One region of the Sulfitobacter sp. TBRI5 genome, then DNA from elsewhere that is predicted to be linked to it. Evidence: riboswitches for the same ligand, from Rfam matches in the RefSeq annotation. Region 1 holds a riboswitch; the other holds the start of a gene.

What was found. A riboswitch is a leader RNA that binds a small molecule or an ion and turns the genes downstream of it on or off. The one in region 1 is predicted to bind cobalamin.
Region 2: it holds a riboswitch for cobalamin, as region 1 does, so the genes downstream of both, OLX72_RS13705 (hypothetical protein) here and OLX72_RS18205 (TonB-dependent receptor plug domain-containing protein) in region 1, are expected to answer to the same signal.

What each region holds. Positions count from the first base shown of each region.
Region 1 is NZ_CP112884.1:3,640,354-3,652,050, reverse strand. It holds gene OLX72_RS18250 (energy transducer TonB) at 1-372, opposite strand, end outside; gene OLX72_RS18245 (ExbD/TolR family protein) at 369-749, opposite strand; gene OLX72_RS18240 (ExbD/TolR family protein) at 754-1,131, opposite strand; gene OLX72_RS18235 (MotA/TolQ/ExbB proton channel family protein) at 1,131-1,763, opposite strand; gene OLX72_RS18230 (cobalamin-binding protein) at 1,760-2,551, opposite strand; gene OLX72_RS18225 (adenosylcobinamide amidohydrolase) at 2,551-3,216, opposite strand; gene OLX72_RS18220 (ABC transporter ATP-binding protein) at 3,213-3,971, opposite strand; gene OLX72_RS18215 (FecCD family ABC transporter permease) at 3,968-4,948, opposite strand; gene OLX72_RS18210 (ABC transporter substrate-binding protein) at 4,945-5,757, opposite strand; gene OLX72_RS18205 (TonB-dependent receptor plug domain-containing protein) at 5,768-7,588, opposite strand; cobalamin riboswitch at 7,727-7,931, opposite strand; gene OLX72_RS18200 (DUF2312 domain-containing protein) at 8,082-8,342, shown strand; gene OLX72_RS18195 (sulfotransferase) at 8,536-10,365, shown strand; gene OLX72_RS18190 (YbaY family lipoprotein) at 10,415-11,176, opposite strand; gene OLX72_RS18185 (NAD-dependent epimerase/dehydratase family protein) at 11,300-11,697, opposite strand, start outside.
Region 2 is NZ_CP112884.1:2,708,101-2,719,797, reverse strand. It holds gene OLX72_RS13735 (peptidoglycan D,D-transpeptidase FtsI family protein) at 1-916, opposite strand, end outside; gene ftsL (cell division protein FtsL) at 913-1,257, opposite strand; gene rsmH (16S rRNA (cytosine(1402)-N(4))-methyltransferase RsmH) at 1,259-2,260, opposite strand; gene mraZ (division/cell wall cluster transcriptional repressor MraZ) at 2,265-2,768, opposite strand; gene OLX72_RS13715 (Mrp/NBP35 family ATP-binding protein) at 3,448-4,521, opposite strand; gene OLX72_RS13710 (hypothetical protein) at 4,746-4,913, shown strand; gene OLX72_RS13705 (hypothetical protein) at 5,157-5,435, opposite strand; cobalamin riboswitch at 5,543-5,742, opposite strand; gene OLX72_RS13700 (sulfotransferase family protein) at 5,930-6,568, shown strand; gene OLX72_RS13695 (ATP-dependent helicase) at 6,608-9,007, opposite strand; gene OLX72_RS13690 (alpha-hydroxy acid oxidase) at 9,116-10,255, shown strand; gene OLX72_RS13685 (pyruvate carboxylase) at 10,439-11,697, shown strand, end outside.

The sequences.
Region 1 (11,697 bases):
TTCAGCCTGTTGAACAGGCGGCGGGGGCGGTGTGGTATCGATGCTTGGCATCTGGATCGCGGCGGGGGGCATCAGCGCCTGAACGCTGGGCTTTGCCGCAGGCGGCGGGGCCGGCTTTGTCATCACGGCAGGATCGGAAACGGCATCCGGTGCGGGCTGTGCAACCGGGATCGTCTGCGCCACGGTGGGGGGTGTTTGCCATGCCTCGACCAGGGCCGCCTGACTGGCGCTTGCCGCAACAAGGCTTGCACGGTGCGCGCCCTGATCGCCACTGGCGCTGCTGCCCAGTTCGCCCGGTGCGGCGTACCACAAACCCACATGCACACCCGCCGCAAGTGTCGTGAAAACGATGCCTTCGATAAACCGTATCATGGCGCCCCCGTGATCAGCGACACATCTGTCAGCCCCAAAGACGCCAGCCGTGGCAACATCGCCGCCAGAACCTGTGCCTGCAATCCGGCATCCGCACGGATCATCAGCGGTGTGTCAGGCGCATGCCCGACAAGGGCCGCCCACGCGCCGTCACCGGTTTCACCGGCATAGGAAACCGTTCCGTCCGCTGCGACGAACAAGGTGTCTCCGGGCACCGGTGTGTCTGCGCCGGCGGCTTCGGGGGGGATGATATCGAACGGATCGGGTGGGGCGATCTGGGCGCTCATCAAAAAGAAGATCAGCAATAGGAACACCACGTTGATCATCGGAACGATGTTTTCCCGTGGCGGGCGTGACGGGGCGGGTCCAAAATCCATCTGCCTACTCCACCAGAACCAGTTGGCTAAATCCGGCGTTTTGCAGCGCCTCGATCAGGGTTACGATACGCTGCAAATCCGCGCCGTCGCGCGCGCGCAGCAGGATCGGATCGCTGTCCGATTGCATCAGGGCGGGCAGGGCGGCGATCACCGCGTCCACGTCCTGCGGTTGTCCGTTCAGGGCCAGACGTGACGGCGTCACATCAATCAAACGGGGTGGCCCCTGATACGGCGCGCCGGTGCCTGCCGCGGCGACGGGAACGGCCATGTCCTGACCGAACCGCGCGGCCAGCATGAAAAACACCAGCAGCAAAAACACCACGTCAATCATCGGCGTCAGGCTGGGGGTGCGTTTCGCGTGGGGGCGGGCAAAGCTGAACATCAGGCGTCCGGTGTTCCACGAATGAAAATCTGCGTTGCGGTATCTTCCATATCGGCCTGTAAACGGGCGGTGATGCTTTCGAACCAGACCAGCGCCATTGACGCGGGGATGGCCACGGCCATTCCTGCGGCTGTGGTCAGCAAGGCCTCCCATATTCCGCCGGCCAAAGCGGCGGGGTCGGCACGGCTGCCGGCCTCTTGCAGGGCCTGAAACGCGGCGATCATGCCCAGAACGGTGCCTAGCAACCCCAAGAGCGGCGCGATGGTTGAAATCAGTTCCAGCGCGCGCAACCCGCTGCGCGCCTCGGCCAGATCAGCCTTGGCGTGGCGGGCGGTTTCCTCGCGGGCGGCGCTGTCGCTCAGCTTGGGGTCACAGCGCGCGGAAATCGCGACCAGTGCCAGCCGGGCCCGCAGTGATGCACGCCCCGCCAAAGCGTTCAGCGCGCCATCGCGGTCGCCCTTGGCCCACAGGGCCACGGCCCGTTTCGTGGCGGCGCCGCTCCATGCGCCCATACGGGCTAGCCGCCAGACTTTCCACAGGATCAGCGCCAGCATGACCACGCTAAGCCCGGCAATCAGCCACAATGTCGGGCCGCCGCGTTCCAGAAACTGTATCAGTGCCTGTGGCATCATGCGTCCCCCGTGCGCGCGCCCCACAGCGCGCTTTCGATTGCGTCCAGCCCGTCAGTCAGCGCGGCTGGTCCGGGCTGTAATATCAGGGGCGACTTGATTTCGTAAATCCGGTTCCGCGCAACTGCGGGGATCGCCGCCCAACCGGGGCGGGCGCGGATTTTTTGTGGCCGCACCTTTTTCCCGCACCAGGACGCAATGATCACATCGGGCGCGGCGGCGATAATGTCGGACGGGTCCAGAATGCGCGCTTTGGCCCCCTGATGGGCGCGCAAGTGGGCAAACACATCTGTTCCGCCTGCGATCTCGATCAGTTCGGACACCCAGGCGATGCCGGAGATTGGCGGATCATCCCACTCTTCGAAATAAACGCGCGGGCGGGCCGGGCGCGATGTTGCGCGCATATGTTGCAGGCGCGCGGCATAGACGTCGGCCAGTTGGTCGGCCTGTGCGCCACATCCCGTTAGCGCACCGATCACGCGGATCATGTCCAGTATTCCCGCGACAGAGCGTTGGTTGAACGCGTGCACATTGATCCCCGCGCGGATCAGGTCTGCGGCAATGTCGGCCTGCAAATCGCTGAAGGTCAGCACCAGATCGGGTTGCAACGCCAGTATTTTCGGCACATCCGCCGAAGTAAACGCCCCGACGCGCGGCTTTTCGCGCCGCACCTGCGGCGGGCGCACCGCATAACCGGTGACACCCACGATACGGTCCTGCTGGCCCAGCAGATACAGGGTTTCCACGGTTTCTTCGGTCAGACAGACAATGCGTTCGGGGGGATAAGCCATCAGAACACCCCCGCGCGGCGCACGTTCTGCATCCAGTCCTGCCCTCCCGCCAGAACTGCGGCGTAAACGCTTGCGCCGATCGCTTCGCCGACATCGGTGTGCAATCCGGCAAAGGCGATATCACCTGCAGGGGCGGCCATTGCGATACAATCGGTGCCGGTGCCGGTGCTGATGCCGGTCGGCAATTCATGCCCCAGTGCCATCACGGCGGCGGTGCGGGCCTGCGCCACGATGCTTAACGCCTCGATCAGGGCCGCGTCGCTTAACCCGGCAGACACCTGTACCGCCACGTTGATCGTGCCCCAATCCCTGTTTGAGCGATCCATGCGCGCCCCGACATGTTCGGCGTTTGACAGCCCGACAGTGGCAACCGCGCGGGCTTCCACATCCGCGACCCGTACCGTCGCGCTTTCGAACGCGCGCACATCGCGCGATGTCAGAAACGCCACCGCATCCGCCATATCGCGGTCTTGCAACGCATCGCACAGCCATGTTTTCACATCAAAATCCTGCGGCAGATCAGCATTGCGCACCTCGCGCCACAGGATCGTGTCCGCATCGACAAATCCGGGCCGGTTCAGCGCCCAGCTCAGTACACGATGCGGCGCACCCAGCGGCAGCGTCAGCCACGGCCGGTCCAGCACGATGTCGCCCCAGCCGGTCATGTCAGCACCTTGAGCGGTTGAAACACCGGTCCGTCGGGTGTGTCGCGGTAATAGGCGTCAATGCCGAAGACGCGGTGCAGATTGTCGGGGGTCAGCACATCGCCCGGCGCACCATCGGCCACCAGCCGCCCGCGATCCAGCAGGATCAAGCGCGTACAATGACGCGCCGCCAGTCCCAGATCATGCATCGATGCAATGATGGCGTGGCCATCGCGCGCCAGATCGGCAAACACTTGCATGGTTGAAATCTGGCTGGCCGGGTCCAGCCCGGCAATCGGTTCGTCGGCCAGCAACAGCGGCGTGTCCTGCGCCAGCGCGCGCGCGATCAGAACGCGCGCCTGTTCGCCGCCCGACAATTGCGTGGCCGTACGGTCCAAAAACGGGGCCAGCCCCATGCGCGCGACGGCACCATCAATGGCCGCCTTGTCGTCGGGTGACAGGCGCGCGCCTTTGGGCAGGTGCGGAATGCGCCCCAGCGCAATCAGGGTGGCAACATCAACCGGCCATGCAATCTCGCGCGCTTGCGGCATCCACGCCGCGGCGCGGGCGCGATCACGCGCCGGCATCTGCGCCAGCGTCGATGTACCCTCATGCGGCAACAGGCCCAGGGCGGCGCGCATCAATGTGGTCTTGCCGGCGCCGTTCGGCCCGATCAGCCCGATACATTCACCCGCATCCACGGAAAAACTGACCAGATCGACAACAGGGCATTGCCCGCGCCGCACTGTCAGGTTTTGCAACTCCAGCAGGCTCATGCTGTTTCCGCCCGTGTCTTGTAGATCAGGTGCAGGAACAGCGGCGCACCCACCAGCGCCATCAGCACACCCAGTTTCAGATCGCGTTCGGGAAACACCACACGCACGGCAATATCCGCGGCCAGAACCATGGCCGCACCGCCAAGCGCCGAGGCCCATAACAGGCGCGACGGGCGCGCGCCGACAAATGGGCGCAAAAGGTGCGGTACGACCAGCCCGACAAAGCCGATCGCCCCTGCCACAGCGGTGGCCGCCCCGACACTTGCCGCCGTGCCCACGACAAGCGCAAGGCGTACGCGCGGCAGGCGGATGCCCATCGCTTCGGCGGCATCTTCGCCCAGTGTCAGCGCATCGAGACCGCGACCAAGACTGATCAGCAACAGCCAGCCCGCCGCCATGAACGGCAGCGCCAGCCAGACGTGATCAAACGACCGGTCTGCCAGTGATCCCAGCATCCAGAACACGATTTCGGCGGCGGCAAACGGGTTGGGCGACAGGTTCAACACCAGCGATGTCAGCGCCGAAGCCAGCGCCGAAATCGCAATGCCCGCCAGAATAAGCGTGATGGACGACCCGCGCGGCCCAGCCAGCGCAAGGATCAGGCCCACGGCCAGCATCGCCATGCTTAACGCGGCCAGCGGCAGCGCCAGGGCAAAGGCCAGCGCCGCCCCCGACTGGATCGCCAGAACCGCCCCCAATCCGGCCGAAGCCGACACGCCGATCAGCCCGGGTTCCGCCAGCGGGTTGCGCAAGTAACCCTGCATCGCCGCCCCGGCAAGGCCCAGCGACGCCCCCACCATCACCGCAAGCAACGCGCGGGGCAGGCGGATTTCACGCATCACAACACTAAGCGGGGTGCCATCATCAACCACCAGCGCCCGCAGGCCGGACATCGGCGGGGCAACAGAATACCCGGTGACCAGCGACAGCACGAACAAAACCGCACAGACCAGTATCAGAACAATCGCCAGTTTCATTGCGTGCCCCCGATCCGGATGCGCAGATCGCGCATGGCGCGGATCGCATTCAGCACCTGGGGCGTGCCACAAATCCAGTCGCGGTCGGTCAATTCGCCGGCCATGACGGTGCCTGTCAGGGCGTGCAGCGCGGGATGGTTGAAATTGTCCTCGGATCGGGACTGACCGGGATAATCACGGCCCTGAATGATGATATCGGGGGCCAGAAGGATCAATTGTTCAAGCGGAAGCGTTCCGATTGTGGAAATACCGGCCTGCGTGGCCGCATTTTCAAAACCGGCCACATTCAGAATATCCCCCGCCAGCGATTTGTCGCCCGACGTATAGCTGTTCACATAATAAAGCGCGGCGCGCGGGCGATCGGCAGGGGCGTCTTGCAAGGCCGAAAGATCGGCCTTGAAGGCAGCAATCATCCTGTCCGCCTCTGCTTCGCGTCCCAGTGCGCGGCCCATCTGGGCGATCCTGTCGGGCACGTCCGAAAGGGATTGCGCGGGGGCGAACAAAACAACGGGTATGCCCAGATCACGCAGCATGGAAACGGTGGCAGGGTCGGTGAACGTGCCGGCCAGAACCAGATCAGGGTTCAGCATAAACACCTCTTCCGCGCCTGATCCGTTGGTGGGCAGGGCCAGCGCCTTTTCCACACGTGCCGAACTTTTGGGATCATGCGCCAGACGTGAAACCGAAACCAGTTGCCCCGGTGCCGCCAGATCCAGCGCAAGCTGATCCGTGCACAGGTTGACCGATACCACCCGCTGCGGGGCATCGGCCTGTGCCGCTGCGCCGGTGATCCCCAGCGCAGCCAGCAACAATATGATCCTAAAACGTGGCACGGACACCAAAATAAAAGGCGCGATCGGATGTGCCAAAGCCGGACGAGGTCTGGTATTCTTCGTCCAACAGGTTTTCGATACGCACATAGGCGGTGGCGGCATCCGTCAGGCTATAGGACAGGCCAGCATTGACCAGTGTGTAATCCGGCACCGGACCTGCGGGAAACCCGTCCAGACGGTCAACGACGCGGTTCAGGGTAATCACGCCGTTCATCCGTTCGCCGATTTGCGCGTTCAGTCCCAGCACGAAATCATGATAGGGAACGCGGCTAAGCCGCGCATCGTTCTGATCGCGCGCATCGGTATAGGTATAGTTGGCAAACAGGTTTATGCCCGCGCTTAGCGGGACATCGGCCGCCAGTTCCACGCCCTTTGACACCGATGTGCCGGGGATTTGTTCGTACTGGTTCACCGGATAGGAAATCAAATTGTCGATTTCCGTATAGAATGCTGTCGCCCGCAGAACCGCGCCACCATTCAGCGTTTGCTCAATACCCAGTTCGGCACTGCGGCTTTCTTCGGGTTCCAGATCGGGATTTGTCGGGCCGAAATTGAACGGGCCGAACAATTCGTTCAGCGATGGCGCGCGAAACCCGGTGCCCATGGACGCACGCACAACTGTGCCCGCAGCAGGGCGCCACGCCAGCGCGGCGCGCGCCGTGGGTTTGGTGCCGTATTCGGAATGATCATCGACACGGAAAGACGTGGCCAGATCCAGCGTGTCGCTCAGCACAAACTGCGCCTCTCCGAACAGCGAAAAAATCTCGTATGATGCGGTGCCGGTGCCGAAATCCGCAGTTTCTTCGGAATAACTGCCCCCGAACACCAGTCCGGTACCGCCGATAAAGGCACGGCCGGTATAAAGCAGTTCGGTGCGGTCGCCGACAAAACTCGGGCTGCCGAACGGGGTCAGCGGATCGGACCGTTCGGTTTCGAAATAGCTGAGCGCCAGTTCGTGGTCGATCGCGCCGCCGTCAAATTCAGCATAGACGCGCCCGCCGATCCGGTCGGTGTAGAACGGGCGATCCGCGTCGCCTCCCGGTCCGCCGAACGCATCGATGTTGGTGTCTTCATTCTGATAGATGATGTCAAATCCCAGGCGCAACTGGTCCGTGGCCTCATAGCCGCCGGACAACAGCGCGATGGTCCCTTCATAGCCGTCCTTTTCGGTATTGCCGTCATTTTCGTCGGCTGCTGAAAACCCATCACTTTCGACTCGCGAAATGGTCAGCGCGATATCGCCGCGTTCGGCCTTGCTGGCGATCGAAATGTCGCCGCGCACGGTGTTGAAGCTGCCGACCTCGACGCCGACGGAATAGGTTGTGCCCGGTTCGGTGGCGCGCAGGGTGGTGATGTTGATCGCGCCCGCAATCGCTTCGGATCCGTAAAGCGCGGATTGTGATCCTTTCAACACCTCGATGCGCGAAATGCCCGCTGTCGTCAGTCCGCCCCAGTTATAGGATGTCTGAACCGAGGATGGATCGCTGACATCGATGCCGTTGATACGCACCGAAACATAGCGATCGCTTAGCCCGCGAATACGCAAGGATGTGCTTTTGCCCAGTCCGCCATTCGCGCTGGACGTGATGCCGGGCAGGGTGCTCAAATAATCGGCCACACGGGTTTCCGGGGCGCTGTCCAGTTCCTCTTGTGTTACGATTTCAACGCTCGAACCAGAGCGGTCAAGCTCTGTCGGGGACTGGTTCGCGAAAACCGTGACTTCGCCCAGATCAAAGACGTCGTCGGCCAGCGCGGGCTGCGCGGCAATAACGGCTAGGATCGAGGCAGTTGCCAGTAAGTGTTTCAATGGTCTGTTCTTTCCAGATTGCAAGGCCGTTTTCCGGCCCGGTTTAATGCTGTTCTTGGAAAGGCATGTGCCCGTCCGCCAACGGTGAAACGCCACCACTGCGGACAGACCGCCGACATCGGCGCGCCCCGCGCCCATATCCGGGTGATCACTCTGGCAGGTCTCCTGACTTGCGGGTCAACGCTTGGCCAAACCTTCCCGACCCATGTGGGGCCAGTGGCATATCTTGGCGACGCTCACCGCTTACAGTTGCGGGGGCAGTCCCGGCATTGGGCAAATCGCCCGCACCGGTGTTCCCTTTAACGACGGATGACTCCGCCGAACCAAAGCAGGTTTGGCGTACTCCTGAATGGCACGCGGATCAAGGTGCATTTGCGACCCCAGCGGCAGAGTTTGCGCCAACCCCGCCTTGTGTTCAAACCGGTCTTGCAGCTTTGCGGGCCGCGCGATAGTCACGGCTGACCCAGATCATCAACGCCGAAGGACATTCCAGATGAACGATTCCGTCACCGATGCCAGCTATCGCGTCACCGCAGACGAACTGCGCCAGTTCATCGAACGGATCGAACGTCTGGAAGCCGAGAAAAAAGATCTGGCCGATGCGCAAAAAGAAGTGATGGCCGAAGCCAAGGGCCGTGGTTACGACACCAAGGTCATGCGCAAGGTGATCGCCCTGCGCAAGCGCGACGCCAATGACATTGCCGAGGAAGAAGCGGTTCTTGAGATGTACAAGGAAGCGCTTGGAATGAACTGAGCGTGACCTGTCAGGCGTGGCATTGGCCCGCCGATACTGGCCTTTGGCGCGCCGGAAAGCGCCAGAATGATCTTGATCGCCCCTGAAACAGCCCGTACTTAACAGGGCACAACCCCCGCAGCACTTGGCGGGGCGCGGGCAGTTGACATCAGATATGCGTCCGCAAGCGGCAGACAGACCGGCAGGAGCAGACATGGCACATAAAACACCCAGCGTCGCGGATACGTTAAAGGCGGCGAATACCGCACTGAAGGCGGGCGATCCGCAGCGGGCAGCCACACTTTACCAGTCGGTTTTGCAGCGCTTTCCGGGCAATGCCAAGGCGCAGGCCGGTTTGAAAAAGATCGGGCCCGTTGGCACGGCCCCCAAGCCGTCCTTGTTCGCGATGCCACAATCGCCGCAAAAAACAATCGCGTCACTGGGGCAGTTGTCTGACATCGAAGACCCGATCGAAGCCGCCAAACGCGCGATGCGCGGTATGCCGGCGATGGAAAAAACCAATGATCTGATGGCCGCGACCAGCGGATCTTACAAAAGCCAGCTGCGTGTCAAGAATCCCGAAGACGAGTTTGAGGGAAAGTCGGCCGAGGAATTGGTGCAAATGGCGCATAACGCGCTGAATTCGGCCCAGCCCAACAAGGCGGTCAGGTTGTTTTCACGTCTGCACGAACTTGCCCCGGAAGGCTGCGATTTCCTGAACAATCTTGGCTTGGCACTGCGGGCCGCCGGCCGTCCCGAAGATGCGCTTGAGACCTATAACAAAGCGCTTGCGATCGATCCGGAATACTTGCAGGCCCACTGCAACAAGGGCCTCGTTTACACGGATCAGGAAGATTACGACAGCGCCATGGCCGCCTTCGAAGCCGCGTTCACGATTGATCCGGACTTTGCGCTGGCACGGCGTAATCTTGGGTTGCTTTACATGCAGCGGGGGATGATGGCCGAGGCCGAAGATTGCTTTGTCAAAGCCATCGAAGCCGATCCCGAACTGGGCACGACCTATCTTGACATCAGCACAGCGCGCAAATTCAAGGAAGGTGATCCGCTGATCCCGCAAATGGTCGATGTTCTGAAAAAGAAGAGCCAGAGCGACGGCGAGAAGATTCCGATGAATTTTGCCCTTGGCAAGGTGTTTGCCGATATCGGCGACACCGACAACGCATTCCGGTATCTTTCGGAAGGCAACGCATTGGTCAAGAAAATGCGCAACTATGATATCGCCACCGACAGGCTGCGGTTCGAATTGATCCGGTTGCAGTTCAAGGCCGCTAAACCGTTGGAGCTGACCCCGGCAGAGGCATCCGAACACTCGGTCAAGCCGATCTTTATCGTGGGGATGCCGCGCACCGGCAGCACACTGATCGAACAGGTTCTGTCCAGCCATTCCAAAGTCCACGGCGGAGGAGAATTGGGTTTTCTGAACCCGACGATCAACGCGATACTTCGCAAGGCCGCCCTGACACCGGAACAGGGCTATGACAAGGCGTTGCTGCAAAGGATTCGCAACAGCTATCTCAAGAAAGCCGAAGGTCTGGCCGCGCCTTCCGAATACATGACCGACAAGAACCTGATGAATTTCCGGTTTATCGGCTACATTCTGGCATCCATGCCCGAGGCGGTGGTGATCGATTTGCAGCGGGATCCGATGGCAACCTGCTGGTCCATGTTCAAACACCGTTTTCTTGGGTCTGGATTGTCCTTTACCTTTGATCTGGATGACATCGCCGAATACTACAAGATGTACAAAGATATGATGGCATTCTGGCACCGCAAATATCCGGGCCGGATTGTTTCAGTGAATTATGATGCCTTCACCCGCGATCAGGACGGCGATACCCGTAAACTGCTGGATAATTGCGGGTTGGAGTTTGAACAGGGCTGCATCGACTTTCACAAGAACAAGCGCGCGGTCAAAACCGCGAGCATCATTCAGGTCCGCAAGAAAGTCTACAAGGGCAGCAACGAGGAATGGCGCAAATACGAGCGGTTCCTGGAGCCTTTGAAAGAAAAACTGGGCGTCTGATGTTTTGGAACGGGCCGGCGTTTCGTACCGGCCCTTACCGGTTCCCGCTTCACTGCAAATAGACGGCAACCAGCGTCATCAACGCTGTGCCGGCGGCATCCTCTAGCGTCAGATTCTGGCCGTCAACCTGCCAGCGCGCAACCTGCGGCAGAGCGGTTTTCAACGCGGCTTCGGCAATGTCCAGAGGCGGCAGGCAGGCCATCATTGTCGACATGCCGGGGTTCAGGCGCAGAGTTTCGCCGTCCAGTTCGTACCCGCCATTGATCTGGTTGCACCCGACTGTGGCACTATAGCCGACCGCATCGCCGCCACGCAGGATCATATGCGGTTCGCGCCGGCCTTCGGCCACTTCCATCTGCATGTCGCCGATTGTCAGGATTTTCCAGTAGGTATTGACCAGATCGGCATCGACTTCTTGGGGTTGGGATACTTTTTTCAGGATCACCTCGACCTCGGAACCGGCCCCGCGGGTCAGCACAGGATAGGCATCCATCGTTGTCATCATCAGGCGCCCGTCGTGGCGGATCGACGCGCGTACATTGTAAGACATACGATCTTGGATCTCTGCGGGATCGTATTCCAGTGTGAATGCGTAAGGCGGCGCACCCAGATTTTCGGCTGTGTAGGTCGCGATCACGTCAGCCGGCGCATCGGCGCGGGTGACATCTTCCAGTGTCACCTCAAGCGTGGCCCCCGGTGGCAGCATCATACGCTGCAAATATGTGGCCGTACCCGTCACAGTTTCCGCGTGGGCAAAAACCGGGCAGGACAGCATCAGGGAAAGGCACAACGTTTTCAGGGCAGTCATCATTCATTCTCCGCATGAAGGCAAAAACAGTTAGACGCAGCACATCGGTTCATCCTTGGAAAATAGTCCGGATTATTCAAGACGCCATTGTCTGACGGGTCAGAACGCGGCCATGTGTGTACCTGTTCACTCTTTCAGCTTCATCATCGCCACACCGCTTTCGCCCAGTGGCACAACGGCAAACGGGCCACCCTGACACATATCGCTGGGGTTCTGCGGATCCATCGGCGGATCGGCGGCAAAGACTTTTTTCGCGAAAGCCTCGCCATTGTCGCGGGGACGGTAGCCCAGATAGTTGGCCAGCGTATTGTCCACCGGAGCGCGATCATTGTCGGACACGCCGTAAACAACCGTAAAGCCGGTGACAGGTGTATCAATCGCGCGTTCCACCAGATGGGCCAGATCCTCGTAAGACAGCCACGATCCCACGGCGCGCGCATTGGTCACGCCGGGATTGCAGGACAGAATGCGCATGCACACGGATTCTACCCCGCGTTTTTCCCAGTAAAGCCGCCCCAGATCTT
Region 2 (11,697 bases), 930 kb from region 1:
GCACCGCACGGTTGAACAGCGGGCTGTCGGACGGGTCACCCGATGTCGGCGGTCTTGGCCGGTCGTTGGGATCAAAGCTGGGCAGCGATACAACCGAAATCACTTCGCCTGTGTGCACATCCATCAGGATGGAGGTTGCGCCCTTGGCATTCATCAATTTCATGCCGCCGTACAACACCCGTTCGGATGCCGCCTGAATGGTCAGATCCAGCGACAGTTCCAGCGGTGCGCCCTGCCGGGCCGGATCGCGCAAATAGCTGTCAAAATATTTCTCGACACCGGCCACGCCGATCACTTCGGCTGCATTGACACCCTCTTTTCCGAAAGACGCACCGCCCAGCACATGCGCTGCCAGCTTGCCATTGGGATAAAGCCGCATCTCGCGCGGGCCGAATAACAGGCCGGGATCGCCGATATCATGAACCGCCTGTTTTTGTTCCGGACTGATCTTGCGCTTGATCCAGACAAATTTGCGGTTTCCGGTGAACTGGCGCTTAAGCCGTTCACGATCCAGATCGGGGAAAATGGCGACAAGCGCATCGGCGGCCGCAACCTTGTCCACCATGTGCGGCGGTTGGGCGTAAAGCGAATAGGTATCGAAATTCGTCGCCAGAATGCGGCCATGCCGGTCTACGATATCGGCGCGGCTTGCGTTGATGGCAGCGCCGGTTGCGCTGGCAAGAGGTTCGGTGGGGTCGCTGGTGGCCAGCATCCCCATACGCGCACCGACAACGGCAAATGCGCAGAAAAAGAACACACCAAGCACAAGAAGCCGCCCTTCGGCACGGGCGCGCGCCTTGTCACGTATCTGTTCGTGGCGAATGCGAATATTCTCGCGCTCGATCGCGTCGGGGTTTTCCCCCTTTTTGCGGGCCTCCAGGATACGGGCAAGCGGACGAAGCGGCGTACGGATCACTGTGTCTCCTCCGTATTTGCCACGTCGATCGCATTGCTGATCGGCAATGCTTCGGGCATCGGATAGCCAACCTGATCAACCTTGCCAAACTGGTCTGGCCGCAGCGGCAGCAGGCCCAGACGGTCAAAGTTGATTTCCGTCAACTCGCGCAGCCTGTCGGGCCGGTTCAGATAGGCCCATTCGGCGCGCAGCACAGCCAGCCGCGCGCGGGTTTCACCGATTTCCTTATGCAAACGGGTGGTTTCGCTGAGCGCACGCTGCGTCGAATAATTTTCGCGATAAGCCCAGAACGCCATCGCGATCACCGCCATCGCTGTCAGCAAAAACATGAAACTGCGCATCTTACTTCGTATCCTTTAACATCGGCATGCCAATTGATTTTTCATCCGGTTGCGTCCCGCTGTCTGACGGCACATCAGTACGGACAGCAACACGCAATTTCGCAGAACGCGCGCGCGGATTTTCCGCCAGTTCCTGCGCATCAGGTCCAATGGCCTTGCGGGTTTTCTGGGTAAAATGAGGCGCATCAGCCACTGTTTCGGGCGCATAGCGGTTTGCACGGCCACCCCCGCCGGAACGCGCCTGCAAGAACCGTTTGACCATCCGGTCTTCGATGGAATGAAAACTGACAACCGCCAACTGCCCACCGGGGCGCAATACACGCTCTGCGGCCATAAGCCCCTGAAAAAGCTCTTTATATTCATCATTTACCGCGATGCGCAGCGCCTGAAAACTGCGTGTCGCGGTATGCGACTGGCCCGGTTTGGCGCGCGGCAGACAGCTTTCGATTATTCCGGCAAGGCGCAGCGTGGTCGTGATCGGCGCCTCGGCCCGGGCGCGTAAAATGGCCGCCGCGATCCGGCGGCTGGCGCGTTCTTCACCGTAATGAAAAAGAATATCTGCCAGCGTTTCTGCGTCGGCCGTATTGACGATATCGGCCGCAGATATCCCGCTTTGCGACATCCGCATATCCAGCGGGCCATCCTTCATGAACGAAAACCCGCGATCAGCCTGATCAAGCTGCATTGACGACACGCCCAGATCAAGCACCACGCCATCTAGGCCGGTCGCATATTCGTCCATGCGCGAAAACACACCCAACTGCATCACGATGCGCCCGCTGTAGTCCGCGGCCCAGCTTTGCGCCATTTCAAAGGCCAGCGGGTCACGATCCACCGCGATGACACGCGCGGCACCTGCATCCAGCAAACCTTTCGTATAGCCACCCGCGCCGAATGTGCCGTCAAGCCAGGTTCCTGTCACCGGGGCGACTGCCGCCAGCAAGGGGCGCAATAAAACAGGGGTGTGCGGGGCAGTCTGATCGGGGCGGGCCGCAGCAGCCATAACCTTAATCCCCCTTTGGACCATCCAGATAAACCAGCGGATCGAAATCGTCCGGCAATTCGTCCAGCCAGTCTTCGGTTTTGGCCAACTCTTCGGTTTCGTAGGTCTCGGGCTTCCAGATCTGGAACGTATCGCCCGCCGCGATGAAAAATGCCTCTGCATCAAGCGCGATTTTCTGGCGCAGTTTTGCGGGCAGAACCAGACGGCCGGTCTCGTCTATGTTTGTCGGAAAAGACTGTCCGTGGAACAGGCGCTGCAACATCTTGCGCTCCATTGAGCCGCGCGGCAACGCATCAATCTTGGCATCGACCTCGTCGATCGCCTCCATTGTGTAGCATTCCAGGTAATTGCGACGATGATCGCCGTATACGATCACCAGTTCGGGATTAAGACCATCGGTCCAGTTCGGATCAGACGCTTCGATCACACGACGAAACGAGGCCGGGATAGACACCCTGCCCTTCGCATCCACCTTGTGATGGCTTTCGCCTCTGAATCTGCGACCCAACTTACTGGTCCCTCACATTACGCCACCCCAAAAAACTTGAAACAGCGCTGAATTTTCGTCCCCAGAATGTGGAAACGGCAGGTTGATCTGCTGCCACTGATCAACCTGCCGCCCTCGTCCGCTTTCGCGGGATGTCCAGCTGCGCGCGCCACCTGGGGGGATGTCTGCTCGCCCGCGCGCCGGATCTTCAATTAGATGAAAGCGAGGTACCTGTATGAAACCTGCTAGAGTTTTTTGTGTTCGGGGTCGTTTAGCGCCCCTGCTGTCTCGTTCTCATCTCATGCATTATGGATAAGATGGGAATTCATGGGAGGCAACAGTTTTTTATGGGAAATCACTGCTAAATCTTGTTTTCAGCGCACCGAAAAGACAAGATATGGTGCGAAAATTGGACCTTTCGACACATTCAATTGCGATTTATGGATTTCCGAGCACTATATCTGGTAGATAATGCGAAAGCGCGTATTCTTCCCACAAATTCCCATTTTTTTCGATCAAAATTGGAGCTGCCGTCGATGTTTTTGCTTTGTTCCACCAAACGTAGAGGAAATTACCCGCGAATCCTGACGAAATTCAGCTGAATCACTGATTGATTCGCGCTTTTAGAACGGTTGCGCGCACTGCGTCCCATCAATTCCCGTAAGTTTGGAACGCCGGCGGGTACCCCGTTTCAGTGCAATCAGGCCATGCCGCCCTTGATCAGCCCTTCGGCGATCTTTGCATAGGCTTGCGCGGCCGCGCTGTCACCGGCTGCGATCGGTGTGCCACCATCACCGGCAAGACGCGTCTCCAGATCAATCGGCAATGCCCCCAGCAATGGAACACCCAGCCTTTCAGCCTCGCTTGCCACGCCGCCCTGCCCGAAGATCCGATGCTCTGATCCACAATCAGGACACACAAACATCGACATATTCTCGATCAGGCCCAGAACCGGCGTTTTCAGAGTATCAAACATATCAAGCGCCTTACGGGCATCAATCAACGCCACATCCTGCGGCGTGCTGACCACAATCGCGCCCGTAACCTGCGATTTGGTGCACAATGTCAGCTGAACATCACCCGTTCCCGGCGGCAGATCGACGATCAGCACATCGAGTTCGCCCCATTCGACCTGACCCAGCATTTGCTGCAAGGCTCCCATCAGCATGGGGCCACGCCAGACCACGGCCTTGCCTTCTTCCAGCATGAAACCGATCGACATCAGTGTAACGCCGTGCGCATGCAACGGGATAATAGTCTTTCCATCCGGAGATGCGGGGCGTTTGTTGACCCCCATCATGCGCGGTTGGCTGGGGCCATAGATATCCGCATCCAGCAGCCCCACCTTGCGCCCTGCCCGCGCCAGCGCCACGGCAAGGTTTGAGGACACGGTTGATTTACCGACACCGCCCTTGCCCGAACCGATGGCCAGTATCCGGTCAACACCCGATGGTTTGGTCGGTCCGTCCTGCGGCTTGGGATGGCCGCCGATTTTCAGGCTGGGCGCGGCAGGGGCCTTGGGGGCTGGTCCGTGGGCCGTCAGTAACACGGAAACAGAAGTCACTCCGTCCAGGTCTTCAACCAGCTTGGCAGCGGCGGCGCGCAAGGGTTCCATCTGTTGCGCGATCTCGGGGCTTGGCGCCTCGATCACAAACCGCACTGCTCCCCCTTCGATTGCCAGCGCACGAATCATATCGCGGCTGATCAGGGTGCCGCCGTCGGGCAAGGCAAGGCGTGCCAAAGTGTCTTCGATAATCTGCTTCGTCACGGCCATGCTCAATCTCTCCTCTTGTTGCTGCAATAGGTGGCAGCTTTTTGCGAAATCTCAAGGCGTGCCTTCAAAACGCGCAACAGGGCTTTTCGCTGCCTCAATTCTGGGCGTGCAGCCTATGCAATTGCTGCATAGCAGCATTGAGGCAAAAAACCATTGTGCACGTGCAGCATTTCCCTATCTTTAACCCAACAGATGAAACACCCGCCACCGCACAGAGGTGCAAGATGAGAAACGTTCGTTACATTCCGCTGACCGGCTGGTCATTCTGGCGCGCCGCCCCGTGGTCGCAGCGCAAATTGCGCCGCACGACACAGGACGTTCAGGCGATCGGAGCAATTGCATTGGCCCAGTTGGGTCTGGGTGGGCTGATTTTCAGGGGTCAACACCTCTAACAACCAAAGACCTTCGGGTCCCGAATTTTGAGATCAGGCTCTCCTCTCCTCCTCCCTGGAGGGTCTGTGATTGGCGGCGGCATCGACCTCCTCCCTGATGTCGCCGCACCTTTTATTCGCGCACCTTCGGGTGTGACACCGCATCGTATCGGTCCCTCTCCTCCTCCCTGGGGCTGGTACGTGAAATGAGCGGTAGCACCTCTCCTCCTCCCTGGTGCTGCCGCTTTTTTCTTTGAAATCAGGTCAGTGAAACGTTTTGCGGCGCGCAGATGCACCGCCGCGCCGTAACGGGCGCGCGGCATCTGTCGTTGCCACGGTACGTACGAAACCCACAAAGGTTTCAGCTGCCACACTATGGCGCTGGCCCGAGTTTAACCCGTCCAAAGCCGCGCAAGCGGCATCCTTTGCGCCCCTGTCCAGGCCAAGCGCCCATTCAAGAAAGCCCAGACGCGCGGCCTGTTCGGCGCGTGCGCCTTCCGCGGTGATGGTGTCCAGCCCCTGCAGGATTCGTGCGAAACCCATGATCTTGCCTTTCTGCCACGCCCCGTGGCCTTTGTTAGGATGCGAAGGGCAAGAAAGGACCGTGACACGCCTATCCGGGCGCACCACCGCCCAGACCGCCACCCGCGGTTTGACGTACATCCAAGGCTGGTTTCCGGGCTTGGGGCGGGCGGCATTTCTGCCATGATCAGGCGCCTTCCCAGACCTCAGTGGCCCAGTGGCTTTTGCCTGTCTCATCCCGCCCTCACCGTTGCGGGGGCAGCGCCGGATTCGCACCGGCTTCCCAATTCTCCGCTTTGTCTGCGGCACCTTGGACCGACAGGCTATCATCACGTCGCTGGGGCGCAACGCCAAAACCGAAGCCACCTGTCCCGTTTCCGTCACCCGCGCGTGACCGGATCAATCCGTTGGCAAGTAGAAAACAGTTGAAAACTTACCGGACAGCCCTGACATTTGTGGTTTTACTGGAAACACTGGGGCGCACCGCGGCCCTTTTTTCAAAAAGGAATTTCAGGATGGCACTCAAAGTAATCGGTTCCGGATTTGGCCGCACAGGAACCAAATCGGCCAAGGATGCCTTGGAACAATTGGGCTTCGGCCCTTGCCATCACATGTACGAAGTGATCGAAAACCCGCCGCAGGTCGCCTTTTGGCAGGATATTGCAGCGGGTCGTCCGGTTGACTGGAATACGGTGTTTCACGGTTATACGTCACAGGTGGATTGGCCCGGCGCGCATGTCTGGCGGGAACTGGCCACGGCTTTTCCCGATGCCAAGGTTCTGCACACGCGCCGCCCCGAAGCCAGTTGGGTCAAAAGTTTTTCGCGCACCATCGGCAAGCTGATGTACACCTATCAGACGATGGAATTGCCGCCCCACATCAAAGATATGATGGATGCAACATCTCACCTGATCACAACCGAAACATTCAAAACCCGCCTTGACGATCAGGAAGGGTTACTGGCCGCCTACCGCCAGAGGACAGAAGACGTAATGGCCGCTATCCCGCCGGAACGTTTGCTGGTTTTTGATGTCGCCGAAGGCTGGGAGCCTTTGTGCGCGTTTCTGGATGTGCCGGTTCCCGACACGCCGTTTCCGCATCAGAACGTGCGCGCGGATTTCTGGGATCGTCTGGGCGGAGAGCCCGACACCTAGCATCCGTTTGATTGCCGGGCAGCAAGTGTCTGGCGCCCCTTAAAACGGAATGTCGTCGCTAGCTGACACAAAGCTGGCAACGACCTTTTTCGTGCCCGCCTTTTCAAACGCGACCTCAAGCTTGTCGCCTTCGATCCCGATGATGGCGCCATAACCGAATTTCTGGTGGAACACCCGTTCGCCGATCATAAAACTGGACACCGCCTGAAGGTCGATCACCGTGTTGCGGGTTTCCTTGGGCTGCGACATCGGGCGCTGTGATGCCCGCGCCTGCAAACGCCGCCATCCGGGTGAATTATAGCCATCCGCCTGCGCCGCGTTTTCTGCCAGACTGGAGTGTACCGGCTGTTCCTGCGCCATGCCCGCCGCCCCGTACCCGCCGCCGTACAATCCAGGCGGGGTCAGCACTTCAACGTGCTTTTGCGGCAATTCATCGATAAAGCGGGACGGCATAGAAGACTGCCATTGCCCGTATACCCGCCGGTTGGCAGCAAACGAAATGGTACAAAGCTCTTCTGCACGGGTTATCCCGACATAGGCCAGCCGCCGCTCTTCCTCCAATCCCTTCACACCGCTTTCATCCATCGACCGTTGCGAGGGAAACAGACCATCCTCCCATCCCGGCAGGAACACGGCCGGAAACTCCAGCCCCTTGGCGGCATGCAGGGTCATGATGCTGACTTTTGCACCGCCCTCTTCGCTTTCATTGTCCATGATCAGGCTGACATGTTCCAGAAACCCTTGCAGGTTTTCAAACTGCTCCAGCGCCTTGACCAGTTCCTTGAGGTTTTCCAGCCGCCCCGGAGCCTCGGGTGTCTTGTCGTTCTGCCAATGGCCGGTATAGCCGCTTTCATCCAGAATAATCTCGGCCAGTTCGATATGGCTGATGTCCGGCGCGTCCGCCATCCGTGACCAGCGCGCCAACCCGTCGATCAGTTTGACGAGCTCGGAACCGCCCTTGCCCTTGATCTGCCCCGCGTCAACGGCCAGACGCGCGCCCTCGACCAGAGACACGCCATTCTCGCGCGCCGTTACCTGAATGATTTGCTGGGCCTTGTCGCCAAGCCCGCGCTTGGGGGTATTCACAATCCGCTCGAAAGCAAGATCGTCGTCCGGGCTGGTGACAACCCGGAAATAGGCCATCGCATCGCGGATTTCCATCCGCTCGTAAAACCGCGGCCCGCCGATCACGCGATAGGGCAATCCGATGGTCAGAAACCGGTCTTCAAAGGCGCGCATCTGGTGGCTGGCCCGCACAAGGATCGCCATATCATCCAGCGATACCGGCGCATGGCCGCGCGTGCCGCGTTGCATCGCCTCGACCTCGTCACCAATCCAGCGCGCCTCTTCCTCGCCATCCCAGTGGCCGATCAGGCGTACTTTTTCGCCTTCTCCGGCCTCTGTCCAAAGCTCTTTTCCCAGACGGCCCTTGTTGCCCGAAATCACGCCCGATGCAGCACCCAGAATATGCGGGGTGCTGCGATAGTTCTGCTCAAGCCGCACCACATGCGCGCCCGGAAAATCCTTTTCAAACCGCAGGATATTGCCCACCTCGGCCCCGCGCCAACCATAGATCGACTGATCGTCATCCCCCACGCAGCAGATGTTCTTGTGATCCGCCGCCAGCAGGCGCAGCCACATATACTGCGCCACGTTGGTGTCCTGATATTCGTCCACCAGAATATAGCGGAACCAGCGCTGGTACTGTTTCAAAACGTCTTCGTGGGTCTGGAATATCGTGACGACATGCAGCAGCAGATCGCCGAAATCCACAGCATTCAGCTCGCGCAGGCGGGTCTGGTACTGGATATACACATCACCTACTGAACGTTGAAACCCAGTACCATCCGCTGCGGCACCGGGAATTCGATCGGCGCGTTTTCCGTTTCCCGCGCCAACTCTTTCGGCCGACTCCGCTCTGTTTTTGTAATTTTCGATGTGAAGGAGAAACCAACGGTCCGTCCATTTTTTTCGATCAACTTTCTCCGCGTCTAGTATCTGGCGAACAAGGCGCAGTTGGTCGTCGGTGTCCAGTATGGTGAAATTGCTTTTCAGGCCCGCAAGTTCTGCGTGCCGACGCAGCAGTTTCACGCAGATCGCATGAAACGTTCCCAGCCAGGGCATGCCCTCGACGGTCTGTCCCAGCATGCCCGAAACGCGGTTCTTCATTTCGCGCGCGGCCTTGTTGGTAAAGGTCACGGCCAGAATCTCGTTCGGGCGGGCGGTGCCGGTGTTCAGCAGATGTACAATCCGTGCGGTCAGGGCCTTGGTCTTGCCGGTGCCCGCCCCCGCCAGCATCAGCACCGGACCCTCAAGCGCCAGAACGGCCGCACGTTGTTCCGGGTTCAGCCCCTCCAGATAAGGCTGCGGGCGCGCGGCCATCGCGCGTGCGGACAGGGATGCGCTCTCAAAGGCGTCGGCTTCGTCAAAACTGCTCATGGCTGCCAATCTAGCGCGCGATGCCTCCAAGATAAAGACACGTTCACACAATGTTCCCCATTAAATGACGGACTCGACAAACCCATGTGAACTCAGTCACATACCGGCATGAACCTGCACAGCACCTATCCCGGACTGTTCGATCTGAAACAGCGCGCACAACGGCGCGTTCCCAGATTTGTATGGGAATATCTTGACAGCGGCACCGGGCAGGAAGCCACCAAGGCCCGCAATCGCACCGCGCTGGACAAGGTGTTGTTCAACCCCTCGATTCTGCATGGCGAATTCACCCCTGACCTGACCAGAACGTTTCTGGGCGAAACCCATCCCCTGCCCTTCGGGATTGCGCCGGTCGGCATGTCCGGTCTGATCTGGCCGGACGCCGAAGGCCATCTGGCCCGCGCCGCAGCGCAGGCAGGCATACCCTACACCCTGTCCACCGTGGCCAGCCAGATGCCCGAAGACCTTGCGCCCCATCTGGGTGCGCATGGCTGGTTTCAGATGTATCCCCCCCGTGACGAGGATATTCGCACCGACATGCTGAACCGCGCCAGAGAGGCCGGTTTCAAGACACTGGTTCTGACCGTCGATGTGCCCGTGGCCAGCCGGCGCGAACGCCAGACGCGCTCGGGCCTGACCCAGCCGCCCCGCCTGACGCCCCGCCTTCTGGCACAGGTCGCGATGCGCCCTGCCTGGGCAATGGGCATGGCCCGGCGCGGCATGCCGCATATGCGCATGCTCGACAAATACAGCACCGGCAATGTCGGCAATCTGCCCCCCACGGCCCATATCGGATACCTGCTGCGCACCGCGCCCGATTGGGATTATGTCAAGTGGCTGCGCGATGCCTGGGACGGCCCGTTCGTGATCAAGGGCGTCTTGAGCGCTGATGACGCCCCGAAACTGGAAAGCGCCGGCATCGACGCGCTTTGGGTATCAAACCACGCGGGGCGACAGTTCGATGCCGCGCCTGCCGCGATCGAAGCGCTGCCCGCCCTGCGGGCCGCAACCGGCCTGCCGATCATTTTTGACAGCGGCATCGAAGGCGGGCTGGATATCCTGCGCGCACTCGCACTTGGTGCGGATTTCGTGATGCTGGGGCGTGCCTTTCATTTCGCCCTTGCCGCCCTTGGCGCCCCGGGGCCGGCGCATCTGGTCGATATGCTGGCCAAGGATATGGCCGCCAATATGGGACAGATCGGCGCGCGCGATCTGAACACCCTGCCCAAGCCTTTCTTTTTGCCCTGAATACGGCCGCCGGAGGCGTCAAATGTCCTGGCAAACGGGGCATTTCGTTTTTGCGGGCCTGCAAGTCGCATCTGATTGCAGCATTGCTAGCGCAATCATGCCACATCTACCCAGAACTACGTGTTTACGCACCTGCAGAAACTTCCTAGACAAAACGTGATTTCACGCCAGCCAGAGGCCGCCATGACCGATTTCCGCAAAATCCTGATCGCCAACCGCGGCGAAATTGCCATCCGCATCATGCGCGCCGCCAACGAGATGGGCAAGAAAACGGTCGCCGTCTACGCGGAAGAGGATAAGCTGGGCCTGCACCGGTTCAAGGCGGACGAGGCGTACCGGATCGGCGAAGGGCTGGGGCCGGTCGCGGCCTATCTGAGCATCCCCGAGATCATTCGCGTGGCCAAGGCCAGCGGCGCGGATGCCATCCATCCCGGCTATGGCCTGCTGTCCGAAAACCCCGATTTCGTCGATGCCTGCGATGCGGCGGGCATCACGTTCATCGGGCCGCGCGCTGAAACCATGCGGGCCTTGGGCGACAAGGCCAGCGCCCGGCGCGTTGCGATCGAGGCTGGCGTGCCGGTCATTCCCGCAACCGAGGTTCTGGGCGATGACATGGCCGCGATCAAGGCCGAGGCGGCCGCGGTCGGCTATCCGCTGATGCTCAAAGCCAGTTGGGGCGGCGGCGGACGTGGCATGCGCCCGATCCATTCCGAAGCCGAAGTCGAGGAAAAGGTGCGCGAAGGCCGGCGCGAGGCCGAAGCCGCCTTTGGCAACGGCGAAGGGTATCTTGAAAAAATGATCCTCAAGGCGCGCCATGTCGAAGTTCAGATACTGGGCGACAAACATGGCGGCATGTATCACCTGTTCGAACGCGATTGTTCCGTCCAGCGCCGCAACCAGAAAGTCGTCGAACGTGCGCCCGCCCCCTACCTTAGCGAATTGCAGCGCCGTGAGATTTGCGAACTGGGCTACAAGATCTGCAAACACGTGAACTACGAATGTGCCGGCACTGTCGAATTCCTAATGGATATGGACGATGGCCAGTTCTATTTCATCGAAGTCAATCCGCGCGTTCAGGTTGAACACACCGTGACCGAAGAGGTCACCGGCATCGACATCGTGCAGGCACAAATCCTGATTTCCGAAGGCAAGACAATTGCCGAAGCAACCGGCAAACCCAGTCAGGACGACGTGGTACTGACGGGCCATGCCCTGCAAACCCGGATCACCACCGAAGACCCGCAAAACAACTTTATCCCCGATTACGGCCGCATCACGGCCTATCGCGAGGCAACAGGCATGGGCATCCGTCTGGATGGCGGCACGGCCTATGCTGGCGGCGTGATCACGCGCTACTACGACAGTCTGCTGACCAAGATCACGGCCAAGGCACCGACGCCCGACATGGCGATTGCGCGGATGGACCGCGCACTGCGCGAGTT